Loktanella sp. M215: one gene and its partner. The protein of the gene in region 1 interacts with the protein of each later gene in a pairwise test. Links are inferred from orthologs where the notes say so. Each region holds a gene or a part of one and is shown on either strand. Other genes may lie near its edges.

The links.
Region 2: the proteins of rho (region 1) and hfq interact in binary tests that used the Escherichia coli proteins (3 or more experiments, as listed by UniProt). The link is inferred for Loktanella sp. M215 from one-to-one orthologs.

The regions. Positions count from the first base shown.
Region 1 is NZ_WMEA01000001.1:1,007,222-1,014,205, reverse strand. What follows is about bases 2,671-5,523. They hold rho (transcription termination factor Rho), read right to left. Parts: upstream 4,808-5,523; coding sequence 3,533-4,807; downstream 2,671-3,532. Other genes in these bases: hemJ (protoporphyrinogen oxidase HemJ), read right to left, coding at 4,929-5,375; mnmE (tRNA uridine-5-carboxymethylaminomethyl(34) synthesis GTPase MnmE), read right to left, coding at 2,671-3,506. In the rest of the region: 16S rRNA (guanine(527)-N(7))-methyltransferase RsmG, read right to left, coding at 1-370; tRNA uridine-5-carboxymethylaminomethyl(34) synthesis enzyme MnmG, read right to left, coding at 367-2,238; more of mnmE, read right to left, coding at 2,241-2,670; GLR48_RS04880 (Maf family protein), read left to right, coding at 5,780-6,379; GLR48_RS04875 (shikimate dehydrogenase), read left to right, coding at 6,376-6,984. UniProt on the Escherichia coli protein: Facilitates transcription termination by a mechanism that involves Rho binding to the nascent RNA, activation of Rho's RNA-dependent ATPase activity, and release of the mRNA from the DNA template.
Region 2 is NZ_WMEA01000001.1:2,675,482-2,682,601, forward strand. Bases 1,667-4,655 are described here. They hold hfq (RNA chaperone Hfq), read left to right. Parts: upstream 1,667-3,038; coding sequence 3,039-3,272; downstream 3,273-4,655. Other genes in these bases: GLR48_RS13135 (TrkH family potassium uptake protein), read left to right, coding at 1,667-2,938; hflX (GTPase HflX), read left to right, coding at 3,274-4,554; GLR48_RS13150 (GGDEF domain-containing protein), read right to left, coding at 4,535-4,655. Outside these bases: Trk system potassium transporter TrkA, read left to right, coding at 42-1,418; more of GLR48_RS13135, read left to right, coding at 1,418-1,666; more of GLR48_RS13150, read right to left, coding at 4,656-5,068; GLR48_RS13155 (hypothetical protein), read right to left, coding at 5,078-5,332; GLR48_RS13160 (GGDEF domain-containing protein), read right to left, coding at 5,395-6,165; GLR48_RS13165 (penicillin acylase family protein), read right to left, coding at 6,208-7,120. UniProt on the Escherichia coli protein: RNA chaperone that binds small regulatory RNA (sRNAs) and mRNAs to facilitate mRNA translational regulation in response to envelope stress, environmental stress and changes in metabolite concentrations.

The DNA of each region.
Region 1 (6,984 bases):
GCCTGACCGCCTTGACCGTTACCGCCAGCTTCAGTTGCTGGCTGACGGTCCGAAGGAATACAGCTTTGCGCTGATCACTCTCAATCAAGGTAAATCTCAGGTCCGGGCGGCTCTTTTTGGCCATGACGGCAAGCACCAAAGCCGGCAAGCCGCCACCGCTGCCAATGTCGATCAAATGGGACGCACTTGCGGGGATGTAATGAAAAAGCTGCGCAGAGTCGAGGACATGACGATTCCAACAATCGGCCTTTGTTGATGGCGCGATCAGATTGATTGTTTTTGTCCACTGCAGCAGCAGATTTTGGAATTCTACGAGATCGTCGAACGTTTCACGTGAAACATCCAACGAGAATGAAGCCTGATCGATCATACGGCCCGATCCAAGCCGTGCCGACGCAAGGCTGACAGGATCAAAAGACTTGCCGCAGGTGTCATTCCTTCGATAGAGGCCAGCTGCGCCATCGAGCCTGGCTGCAACCGCTTTGCTTTTGCTTTCAGTTCGTTAGACAAGCCCGAAAGTGAATCGTAGTCAAAGGACGGCGGAATGAGGACCGCTTCATCACGTTGCAACGCATCAACGTCGCGTTGCTGACGCTTGATATAATGCGCATATAACGCATCATTTCGGATCTGCGTGCCGACAGCCGGATCAATATCGCCCAGTTCAGGAATAGCAGCCACCAGCTTTTCAAAATCAAAATCCGCCAAGGACAATGCCCCAAGCGCAGAGCGGCGCGGGCTATCTCGATTGATATTCACACCCGAGTCGGCCAGATCGGATCCCGAAATCGCGCAGTCTTCAAGACGTTGCCGCGCAACGGAAATCTTATCGAGTTTGTCTGAGAAAGCAGCCCAGCGGGTGTCGTCGACAAGATCCAGATCCCGTCCCACCGGTGTCAGTCGTTGATCGGCGTTATCGGCCCGCAAGGCCAGCCGGAACTCTGCCCTTGACGTGAACATGCGGTACGGTTCCGTCACGCCACGCGTTGTCAGATCATCCAGCATCACACCGATGTAGGAGTTTGCGCGACCAAAATGAGCAGGATCAAGGTGGCGCGCGCTCCGGGATGCATTGAGCCCGGCGACCAATCCCTGTGCCGCAGCCTCTTCATATCCCGTTGTCCCATTGATCTGACCAGCCAGATACAGGCCTTTGCAGGATTTCAGTTCCAACGACGGAAGCAGATTTCGGGGATCCACATAATCATATTCGATCGCATAGCCCGGCTGAAGAATAACGGCTTCCTCCAGACCGAGGATGGAGTGCACGTAGGCCGCCTGAACATCTGCCGGCAGCGACGTGGAGATGCCATTGGGATACACTGTATCCGTCGTCAAACCTTCAGGCTCAAGAAAGACTTGGTGCGACTCCTTATCGGCAAATCGCGTAATCTTGTCCTCGATCGAAGGACAATAGCGGGGCCCAACCCCTTCGATGTGACCACCGTACATCGCCGACCGACCGAGGTTCGCCCGAACGATGTCATGCGTTTCAGTATTTGTTGCGGTGATGCCGCACGCAATTTGCGGCGTTGTCACCTTCGACGATAAAAACGAAAACAATGATGGGTCTGCGTCGCCCAATTGGCGATCCAAGACATCCCAGCGGATCGTGCGGCCATCCAGACGCGGCGGCGTACCGGTCTTTAAACGCCCCATCTGCAGACCAAAATCATCCAACCGTTCAGCCATACGGACCGATGCACGATCGCCCATGCGTCCGCCAGAATGCCGCTGATCGCCGATATGAATGACGCCGCGCAAAAATGTCCCGGTGGTCAGCACCAGCGACCGGGTGGCCAGCTCAGTCCCATCCGCCAGCGTGACGCTGGTAATCCGATCACTTTCAATACCGAAATCGACGACTTCAGCGGCGACGATGGTCAGGCCGGGTTGGTCGCGCAAAACGACCTGCATTGCATCGCGATAAAGCGCACGGTCGGACTGGGTCCGTGGCCCCTGCACTGCCGGCCCTTTTGTACGATTCAACAGCCGAAACTGTATACCGGACTGATCCGCAACCAGCCCCATGGCACCGCCAAGGGCGTCTATTTCCCGCACGAGATGGCCTTTACCCAGACCACCAATGGCTGGATTACAAGACATGACTCCAATTGCACTTGGGTCCAGCGTCACAAGGGCTGTCTGCGCACCCGATCGCGCAGCCGCCAGCGCGGCCTCACAGCCGGCGTGCCCGCCACCGACCACAACGACGTCGAATTGTTTCACGTGAAACATTGCTATTTCCCGATGCAAAAGCTGCGAAAGATCTCGTCCAGAAGGTCCTCTACATCTACCCGCCCGACAATCATGTCAACCGCACGCGTCGCGCTCCGGATATCTTCGGCAATCAAATCTGCAGGACCTTGTGTGTTCATCAAAGCACACGCCTCACCAATCGCGTCCACGGCTTGCTGCATCGCCACACGGTGACGTTCCCGGATCGCCAGGCCAGCCCCCGCCGCCCGGCGTGACAGGATGCGTGTCACGTCGCTGATCATTTGATCGACGCCCTGCCCTGTCAGACCTGACACACCAACGCCTGTCTGATCTGCTTTGGCCACCAGAATCAGGTCGTCCACCTCTGGTTCAAACGGCGGTGCTTCGCCGTCTTCAATCAGGAAAATACGGCAATCCGCAGCCAACGCCCGTGTTTTTGCCAAGGAAACGCCAAGCTGCTCCACCTTGTCGGCGGTCTCACGAATCCCCGCCGTGTCGAGCAGCGTCACAGGCAAACCTCCCAAATCCATCCGCACTTCGATGACGTCTCGCGTCGTACCCGCCACGTCAGACGTGATCGCAGCCGCACGACCTGCCAAACGATTGAGCAATGTCGACTTCCCCACATTTGGCCGGCCCACGATGGCCACCTCGAATCCGGTCTTGATCCGCTCGGCGGCTTGTGCGCCAGAGATTTGCGTATTCAGACCACTCTTAGTGATGTCCAGCAGCTGACTGACTTCCGGATAGACATCAACGGGGACGTCTTCATCGACGAAATCAATCGTCGCCTCGACCAATGCAGCCGCACGGATCAGGTCGCTCCGCCACTGATCCGCCAAGCGACCCAGCGCACCGCTGAAGATCTGTATGGCCTGCTTTCGTTGGGCTTCCGTTTCGGCGTCAATCAGATCCGCCAGCCCTTCGACCTGGGCCAGGTCGAGGCGTCCGTTATCAAGCGCCCGGCGGGTGAACTCGCCTGCCTCAGCTTGACGCGCACCCAACGCAGCAAGGTAGGTCGTTACTGCAGATACGATGGCGACGCTTCCATGCAGGTGAAGCTCAATGACGCTTTCGCCCGTAAAGCTATGCCCTTTTGCAAAATTCAGGACGAGTGCGTCGTCCAGCATCATGCCATTCCCATCCCGCAGCCGCCGCAAGCCGCGCTGGTCCGGCACATCCGTCATCAATCCACCGGCGATTGAAACCGCATCAGGACCCGACAGCCTTAAAACGGAAACACCCGCCCGGCCAGGAGCCGAGGCGAGTGCATAGATCGTATCCATGATAACCTATTGATAATGAATTATAATCAGGTGTTCATCGAATCAAAGAAGTCGGCATTCGTTTTGGTTTGCTTCAACTTGCCGATCAGGAATTCGATCGCGTCCGTGGTGCCCATCGGATTCAAAATCCGTCGCAGCACATAGGTCTTCGCCAGATCGCTCTTGTCCACCAGCAGTTCTTCTTTCCGGGTGCCAGATTTCAGAATGTCCATGGCCGGGAACACACGCTTGTCCGCGACCTTGCGATCCAGCACGATCTCGGAGTTGCCGGTACCCTTGAATTCCTCGAAAATCACCTCGTCCATCCGCGAACCGGTATCGATCAGCGCAGTTGCGATGATGGTCAGGGATCCACCCTCTTCGATATTCCGTGCCGCACCAAAGAAACGCTTGGGCCGCTGTAGCGCATTCGCGTCCACACCACCGGTCAGCACCTTGCCAGACGACGGCACCGTCGTGTTGAACGCGCGGCCAAGGCGTGTGATCGAATCCAGCAGGATCACGACGTCGCGCTTGTGCTCTACCAGACGCTTGGCTTTTTCGATCACCATTTCCGACACGGCAACGTGGCGCGAGGCGGGTTCGTCGAAGGTCGAGGACACGACCTCCCCCTTCACACTGCGCTGCATGTCCGTGACTTCTTCGGGCCGTTCGTCGATCAGCAGCACGATCAGATAAATCTCGGGGTGATTTTTCTCGATCGAATGCGCGATATTCTGCAACAGGACCGTCTTGCCGGTCCGAGGCGGTGCGACGATCAGCGATCGCTGGCCCTTGCCGATCGGCGACACCAGATCGATGATCCGGGCGGACCGATCCTTTTTGTCATGCTCGGCATCGACTTCCATCTTCAGCCGCTCGTCAGGGTAAAGCGGCGTCAGGTTTTCGAAGGCAACCTTGTGTTTGGTCTTCTCCGGATCCTCGAAATTGATCTTCTCAACCGTCTTCAGCGCGAAATAGCGTTCGCTGTCGTTGGGTTCCTTCATGGTCCCCTCGACCGTATCGCCGGTCGACAACGAATACTGGCGGATCATGTCGGGCGAGACATAGATGTCATCGGGACCCGGCAGATAGTTGGCCTCCGGCGACCGCAGGAAACCAAACCCGTCCTGCAGCACTTCCAGAACGCCGTCGCCGCCGATCAGCCATTCCTCGTCGGCCCGTTCGCGCAGAATGGCGAACATCATGTCGCCCTTCCGCATGGTCGAGGCGTTTTCGATTTCAAGCTCTTCGGCCATGGACAGCAGATCCTTGGGGCTTTGGGCCTTCAGATCGGCAAGGTTCAGACGGTGTTCGGACATGTGGCAAATTCCAGACGCCACGACGGGCGCATCAAAAGGGTCAGATCGGGGAAGCGCAGGATTGCCCGGACGGGCTGCGCTGCAAAGCGTTAGCCGCAGAACCGTGCAAAGTCAACGCGTCTCAGAACGGCTTCACGATCACGGCGACCACGGCCACGATCATCAGAACCGTCGGCACCTCGTTCGCCAGGCGATAACTGCGACCGGACCGCGTGTTGCGCCCGGCGGCAAAGTCCTTCAGCCGGGCCGCCATCCAGGCATGGGCACCCGTCATGGCGATCACGGCGATCAGTTTGGCCCAGCCCCAGACCGCACCAAAATCAAGACCACCCATGGCGATCATCAGCAGACCGCAGATCCATGCGGTGATCATTGCCGGTCGCATGATCAGGCGCAGAAGTTTGTCTTCCATGATTTGAAACGTACGGTCCAGTTCCGACCCAATCGTCGCGCGTTCAGCGTGATAGACAAACAGACGCGGCAGATAAAACAGCCCGGCCATCCAGGCAATCACCGCCATGACGTGCAGCGCCTTGATCCAGTCGTAGTATCCGATCAGCCAGCTCATCGTGTTATCCCCGTCAGCCTGTCAGGTCTCCTTAAAGAATAAAGATAGAAAAGAAAGATGATGATGTATTAGGGGTGGCCAGAATCTGTGGATCAAAATTTCATACGCAGATTTGTCCACAGAAAACGCCGGGATCAAGGGTCGGCGGGGTCTCTAGCCATCTTAATATATGTATTTAAATCATATACTTATGGAATTATCTGCGAAGAATTTATCTCTCGTTAAGACTTGACTCGCGTATGATGCGACACTTGTGCACAGCCGGTACTTGTCCCGTCCCCATGTTGAGGAACTGTTCATCTTCATGAATCTTATCCCACGCCACAGGGTCGGCTTGCCATGAGGTGCCGCATGTCACACATCTGGACCAGTTCCGACCACCGCTTTTCCGATGGGTTATCCACATGACTGACGACCTGATCCTGGCCAGTGGATCAGCGATCCGCGCGACATTGTTGCGTAACGCTGGTGTCACGTTCCGAACGCAACGCGCACGGATCGACGAAGACGCCGTGCGCGACGCATTACGTGCCGAGGATGCCTCGCCCCGCGACATCGCCGACACGCTGGCCGAACTGAAGTCCAAAAAGGTATCCGCGCGGGACCCTCAGGCGCTGGTGATCGGCTGCGATCAGGTTCTGGCGTTGGGGCAAGACCTGCTGTCAAAACCGGACACACCGCAGGCGGCCATCTCTCAGCTGACCGCCCTGCGCGGGCGCAGCCATACCCTGCTGTCCGCGGCTGTCATTTATGCCGGCGGTCAGCCACAGTGGCGTCATGTCGGCGTCGTGCGGCTCCACATGCGAGAGGTCAGTGACACCTACATTGCCGATTACGTCGCGCGGAACTGGGACGAGATTCGTCATTGCGTCGGCGCCTACCAGATCGAGGCAGAGGGTGTGCGGCTCTTTCACCGCATCGAGGGGGATTATTTCAATATCCTCGGTCTCCCGCTTTTGGAGCTCTTGTCATATCTGACGTTGCGCGGAACATTGCCCGCATGACACGTCCAGACATTCCCCTCGCCGGTGTGATCGGTAACCCGATTGGCCAATCCCGTTCACCGCTGATGCACCGCCACTGGCTGCGCCGCTACGCGTTGCGCGGCGACTATGTGCCCCTGCATGTCGCTTCGCAGGATCTGGAGGATGTCGTTCGCACTCTTCCCCGCATGGGGTTCGTCGGGGCGAACGTGACGATCCCGCATAAGACGGCCGTGCTGAAATTCGTCGATCATGTCTCGGATCGGGCGACGCTGATCGGGGCGGCAAACACATTGATCTTTCGTGAAGATGGAAAGATTCATGCTGATAACACAGATGGTTACGGATTCATGGCGAACCTGCGCCACGGCGCGCCCACTTGGGATCCAAAGGATGGCCCAGCCGTCATCCTCGGCGCCGGGGGTGCCGCGCGCGCGATCATCGTCGCCTTGGCGGATGCCGGCGTGCCACAGATCCTGCTGGCCAATCGCACGCGCGCCAAGTCCGAGGCGCTGAAATCCGAATTCGGCCAGCGCATCGTCGTCGTCGACTGGGTGCAGGCCGGCACCGTGCTGAAGGATGCGGCACTCGTCATCAATACCACGTCGCTCGGCATGACTGGCCAG
Region 2 (7,120 bases), 1.7 Mb from region 1 along the record:
ACGCTCTGTCACGAGGGGGACGGTTGCAGGGGAATGCGCGCATGAAGATCATCATCTGTGGCGCCGGTCAGGTCGGCTGGCAGATCGCGCGACATCTGTCGAGCGAACGCAACGACGTCACGGTCGTCGACAACAACGCCGAACTGGTGCGCCGCATCACCGATACCCTCGATGTGCAGGGCATTTCCGGGCACGCCAGCTATCCCGACATCCTCGAACGGGCAGGGGCCCGCGACGCCGACATGATCATCGCCGCGACCCACTCGGACGAGGTGAACATGGTCACCTGTCAGGTTGCCCATTCGATCTTCAACATCCGGCGCAAGATCGCGCGCCTGCGCGCGCAAAGCTACCTCGACGCGATATACTCCGACCTTTACCGCCGCGATCACCTGCCGATCGACGTAGTCATCAGCCCAGAGCGCGAGGTGGCCGAGGCCGCCCTGCAACGGTTGGCCTCGCCGGCAGCGTTCGACACCGAAAGCTTCCTCGACGGGCGCGGCACCCTGATGGGGATCGCGATCGAAGGCGATTGCCCGGTGATCAACACGCCCCTGCGGCAGTTGACCGACCTTTTTTCCACCCTGCGCGCGGTCGTCGTGGGCGTGCGCCGCGATGGTGCGCTTTTCGTGCCGAACGCCAAGGATCAGCTGTTCGTGGGCGATGAGGCCTACATCTTTACCCATACCGACGACATGGCCCGCACGCTGGAAATCTTCGGCAAGGTCCAGACCAAGCAGGAACGCGTCGTCATCATTGGCGGCGGCAACGTGGGCCGCGCGGTCGCACTGGCGCTGGAAAACCGCGCCGACCGCGTCCGTGTGCGCATGATCGAACGGTCCCGTGACGTGGCAGAGGCCGCCGCCGACGCCCTCGACCGGACCATCGTGCTGAACGGCGACGGCCTCGATGCGGCTTTGCTGGAGGAGGCGGGCATCACCTCTGCCGACGCCGTGCTGGCCGTCACCGACGACGACAAGACGAACCTGCTCGCCTCTGTCCGCGCCAAGGAGATGGGCTGCAAGATGTCGATCTGTCTGGTCAACGACCCCACGCTGGTGCCGCTGATGGGACCGCTCGACATCGACGCCTACATCAACCCGCGCTCGACCACCGTCTCGTCGATCCTGCGCCACGTCCGCCACGGCCGCGTGCGCGGCGTCTATTCCATCGGCGATGCCGAGGCTGAGATGCTGGAGGCGCAGGTGCTCGGCACCTCCCCCCTCGCAGGCCAGCGCATCCGCGACGTGGCCTTCCCCGAAGGCGCGCTCGTCGGTGGCATCCTGAAGCCGTCCGGCATGGTCAAACCGACCGGCGAGACCCGGATCGAAGAAGGCGACATCGTCGTGATCTTCGCCATGTCCGACGACGTGCCAGAGGTCGAGCGGCTGCTTCAGGTCTCGATCGACTTCTTCTGATGCACCGCGTGAAATCCCTGCCGTTCTTCGTGATGCTGATGGGCATCGGCGCGCTGGCGATGCTTGTGCCCGCGCTCCACGCCTGGGCGATGCGGGATTTCACCTCGATGCGGGCGTTCTTCTACGCCGCCGTGCTGTTCTCTACCCTGACCATGCTGATTGCCCTCGCCACCGCGGGCACGCACCCCAAATCCGCCGCCCGCAGCCAGTTGCTGACGCTGGTGCTGGCCTTCGGCGTGCTGCCCCTGATGTTCGCGGTCCCCTTCCACGAGGCGGGCCGCAACATCCGTTTCTTCGACGCCTGGTTCGAGATGGTCAGCAGCTTTACCACCACCGGCGCCACGCTTTACGAAAACGCAGGCCGGTTGCAGCCGTCCCTGCATCTGTGGCGCGCCACCGTGGGCTGGCTCGGTGGCCTGCTGGTCTGGATCATGGCCGTCGCGGTCTTTGCCCCCATGAACATCGGCGGGTTCGAGGTGCGCGCCGCGGGCGGCAGCGCGCGCATCACCGCGGGCGCCTACCGCCAGATCGGCCAGACCGCACAGGTGCAGGACCGCCTGTTCCGCCACGCCGCCACGCTCGCGCCGATCTACACGGCCCTCACCTTCATCCTCTGGCTCGCCCTCGTCCTGTGCGGAGAGGTCCCCTACATCGCCCTGTGCCACGCCATGTCGGTGCTCTCGACCAGCGGCATTTCCCCCATCGGCGGCGTCTATTATGCCGCCGCAGGCTTCTGGGGCGAGGTCTGCATCTTTGCCTTCTTCATCTTCGCCCTGTCGCGCCTGACCTTCTCGCGCGGCATGTTCGGCGACAGCGACGCGCGCCTGATGCGCGATCCCGAAATCCGTCTGGCCATTGGCCTCGTCGCAGGCACCACGCTGCTGCTCTTCGCCCGCCACTACCTCGGCAGTATCGAGGAGGGGCTTCAAAGCACCTGGGGTGGCCTCTTTGGCTCGCTCTGGGGCAGCATCTTTACCGTCACCTCGTTCCTCACCACAACGGGCTTCGAATCGCATTTCTGGGACGGCGCCTCGCGCTGGTCGGGGTTAGAGACACCGGGCCTCTTCCTCGTCGGTATGGCGCTGATCGGCGGCGGTGTGGCCACCACCGCGGGCGGCGTGAAACTTTTGCGCGTCTACGCCCTCGCGCGCCATTCGGAACGTGAACTCGAACGCCTGCTGCACCCGTCCTCCGTCGCGGGCGGCGGACGCGAAGCGCGGATGATCCGCCGGCAGGGCGCCTATGTCTCGTGGATCTTCTTCATGCTGTTTGCGCTGTCGGTTGCGGGCACGATGATCCTTCTGTCCTTGACCGGCGTGCAGTTCGAAACCTCCATGGTGCTGACCGTGGCCTCGCTGTCCACCACCGGCCCGCTGGCCGTCGTTGCGGCCGAGACCCCGATCAGCTTTTCCGGCCTGCCGGACCTTGCCAAGACCGTCCTCGCCGCCGCCATGGTCCTTGGCCGGCTCGAGGCGCTGGCGATTGTCGCCTTGTTCAATCCCGAAATCTGGCGCAAATAGCGATTCACGTTTTTGGGGTGGAATATCAAAGGCCGCCACGACATAATCGCCTGCAATCATGCCGATCCGCGGCGACAAGAATAATATAGGGTGAATTTCCATGGCGTCCGACAAGGCCAACCTGCAAGATGCGTTTCTCAACCATGTGCGCAAGACAAAGGTCCCCGTCACGATCTTTCTGGTGAACGGCGTGAAACTGCAGGGCGTCATCACCTGGTTCGACAGCTTCTGCGTGCTCTTGCGCCGCGACGGCCAGTCGCAGCTGGTCTACAAATCGGCGATCTCGACGATCATGCCGTCCCAACCCATCAGCCTGTACGAAGGCGAGGAATAATTTGTTCGAACGCGACCGGCCCGTCACCCGGGCCTTTGTCCTTCATCCCGACCTGAAGTCCGACCGTGACCGCAGGGACGCGGATCCCGCATTGGAAGAAGCCGTCTCTCTCGCCGCCGCCCTGCCTGACCTTGTGGTCGTGGGCGCCGAAGTTGTGCGCCTGCCGAAACTGCATCCCGGCATGCTGTTCGGCAAAGGCAAGATCGCCGAACTGAAAGAGCGCATGAAGGCCGAAGAGGCCGAACTGGTGCTGGTCGATGGCCATGTCACCCCCGTCCAGCAGCGCAATCTGGAAAAGGAATGGGGCGTCAAGCTCCTCGACCGGACCGGGCTGATTCTCGAAATCTTCTCGGACCGCGCCCGCACCGCCGAAGGCGTGCTGCAGGTCGAAATGGCGGCCCTCTCCTACCAGCGCACGCGCCTCGTGCGCGCCTGGACCCACCTTGAACGCCAGCGCGGCGGCCTCGGCTTCGTCGGCGGCCCCGGCGAGACCCAGATCGAGGCGGACCGCCGTGCCATCGACCTGCAACTGCAAAGCCTCAAGGCGCAGCTGGCCAAGGTCGTCAAGACCCGCGCCCTGCACCGCGCCGCCCGCGCCAAGGTGCCCTATCCGATCGTGGCCCTCGTGGGCTACACCAACGCCGGCAAATCGACGCTCTTCAACCGCCTGACCGGGGCAGAGGTCTTTGCCAAAGACATGCTTTTCGCCACGCTGGACCCCACCATGCGGCAGATCGAACTGCCGCACGGCGAAAAGATCATCATGTCCGACACGGTGGGCTTCATCTCTGACCTGCCGACGGAACTGGTCGCCGCCTTCCGCGCCACGCTGGAAGAGGTGCTTGACGCCGACCTGATCGTGCATGTCCGCGACATCAGCCATCCGCAAAGCCAAGAACAGGCCGACGACGTCATGGCGATCCTCGCGACGCTGGGCGTGTCCGACACCGCCCCCATGCTCGAAGTCTGGAACAAGGTCGACCGCCTCTCGCCAGAGGCGCGCGAGGGCATGATGACCCAATCCGCCCGGACCGACGACATCTTCGCCACCTCCGCCATCACCGGCGAAGGGCTCGACGCCCTGCTGGAAGCGATCACCGAAAAGACCAAGGATCCCCGCACGACCGAGGTGCTGACCCTTGGCTTTAACGCCGGCCGTGCGCGTGCATGGCTCTTCGACGCCGGTGTCGTGACCGATGACAAGCAGACCGACGATGGCTACCGGATGGAGGTCTTCTGGACCGCCCTGCAAAAGGAACGCTTCAGCCGGCTACCGGATTGAACAGCGGGTCGGGCCGGGGTTGGCTGCAGGCGACATGATCGGCCACCCAGGTCACCAGCTTCGCCCGCCCGGCCTGCTTCGCACAATACAGCGCCTCGTCCGCGCGCCGCATCGCCTGTTCCAGCGTTTCGCCCTGCAGCGTCACGGCGGCGCCCGCCGACAGCGTCAGCTGCAGCGGATCGGTCGCCGCATGGTGCCGGACCGGGATCACGGCACACAGCGCCTGTCCCAGCGCCGGGATCGCCAGTGATTCGCGCCTGACGAAAATCCCGAACTCCTCGCCACCGATCCGCGCGACCACGTCCTGCGAAGTCGTGACATCGCGCAGACGGTCCGCCACCGCCCGCAGACAGATGTCGCCCACCGCATGACCGAAGGTATCGTTGATCCGCTTGAAATGATCCGCATCCACGATCAGCACGACCCCCTGCAGGTTATCGGCCAGCCGCGCCTGCGTTTCCGCGATGAAGCCGCGCCGATTCATCAGCCCGGTCAGCACGTCGGTACTGGCCAATTCCAAAAGCTATTTATGCAACCTGTAAGAGCGTCGCACCGTGTACAGCGTCAGCCAGACGAAGGGGGTGGCGGTGAAGAATGTCACCAGAAACCGTATGCCGGGCGTCATGTGCTGATGCCCCGTCAGCAGCCATTCCGCCGTGATCGACACAAGGTGGATCACGACCATGAAGAGGCAGAACTTGAAAATCGTGTCGCGCCTGCTTTTCGGCGCCGTCGCGCGGATCAGTCGGGTCGCCAGCAGCTTGCTTTGCGTCAACATACGAACACCAGCCTATGCAATCATCTAAAATACCTAAATCAATAGATAAAAAGATAATCAGATCAGGCCACCCTGTCCATGACTGATCGTGACCAGACGACAAGCCGTGCCCGTCCGCCCGCCTTTGCCGCATAAAGCGCCTCGTCTGCCCGCGAGAGCGCCGCCTCGATCATCTCGTGCGGCTTGGTTTCTGCGGCACCGACCGACAGGGTTAGCCGCAGGGGATCACGCTCCTCCGGCAGGTTGATCATGATGGTGCTGCACATCTTGCCGCCGATTCGGGTAATCTCCTCCAGCGTGCAATAGGGCATGAAGGCGCCGAATTCCTCTCCGCCGATGCGTCCGACCAGATCCTCGGCCCGGCGGACGTCGTTCAGCCGCTTGGCGATGGCCTGCAGGCAGCGGTCACCGACCGCGTGGCCATAGGTGTCGTTGATCCGCTTGAAATGATCCGCGTCGATGATTAGCACGAATCCCGTTTCGCCCTTGGCCTGCGCGCGCCCGGCCTGTGCGACAAAGGCGCGTCGGTTCGGCAGGCCGGTCAGCATGTCGGTCATCGCCAGATCCGCCAGCTGCGCGTGAATCCGGTCCATGTAGGTCAGCATGCCAAAGGCAATCGCCGTGAACGGCAGTTGCACCAGCGCCGCCGTCAGCAGCGACGCCGGCAGGTCCTGCCACCCCTGATGCAGCACCAGCACGGCGATCATCGCATAGAGGACCAGGAAAAGGACGATCACTATCAAAGGCTTGACGACATAGTCCCGGCGCTTGTTCAGCGCAAAGGTCCGCAGCAGGCCTTGAAAGATCGTATGCTTCATCATGGGCGTGACCATGGCCTCCGACCCCTTTGCCAATGCTTAAGCAGGGCGGGAAATTTACGGTGATTTTGAACCGGTTTCCGGCTCCAGCCGCATGGTCCCCAGGGCCGCCGCCCGCGCCAGATCCGGGTCCAGCGACATCGGGATGTATTCCCCCCGCCGCCACAGCTCTCCCAGGTTGTCGTAATAGCGCGACAGGAAATGCCCGGACTGCCCCGTGGCCGTGACGAAGACCGACGAATCGGGGTCGGCAAAGTCGTAGACCCCGCGGTAGCCCGCCGCATGGACGTTCAGGAAGGGGTCCGGCCCGGTGCCGCTGGTCTGGCCGCGCATCAGGGTGTTGTCGCCGCCGCTGGTCGACTGGCGGATGTTCACGAACCACTGCAGGATCGGCACGGTGCCCAGCGTCGGATGGTCGTGCGCCGCCTGATGCGCGTCGCCCCAGCGCAGGGTTTCCAGGTTCTTGCCCCAGTTTTCCCCGATCCACGTCAGCGCGTCGTCCAGCGACTGGCGGGCGATGTCGGTGCAGGTCTCGACCGGCGCCGACTGGATCACGTCGCACCAGACGGACGCGCCGTCCACGTCGCGGAACACCCGCTCGATGAACACGGGGTCGATATGGGTGAACTCGGTCGCCAGCGGCCCCAGCTCGTCACGGATCAGCCGGTCCTGCAAGCTGCGCATCCAGGCGGCATAGATCAGCGGCTCCGGCAGATGCTCGTTCATCTCGCCGTTCCAGTTCGCCAGCAGCGTCAGCGCGATCTGCCGGCGCCGTTCCGGCGTGCCGTCCTCTGCCGCGTCGCCGGTGAACCACAGGTCGGCCCCGACCAGCGGCAGCAGCGACCGCGCGGTGAAACTGACCGTATCCAGCTGCGCCTCGATAAAGCTGTCGCGGGTATGCACCTCGCGGCTTTGCATCAGACGTCGCCAGCGCTGCACCCGCTGCGTATCGCCCCAGTTGTAGGAAACG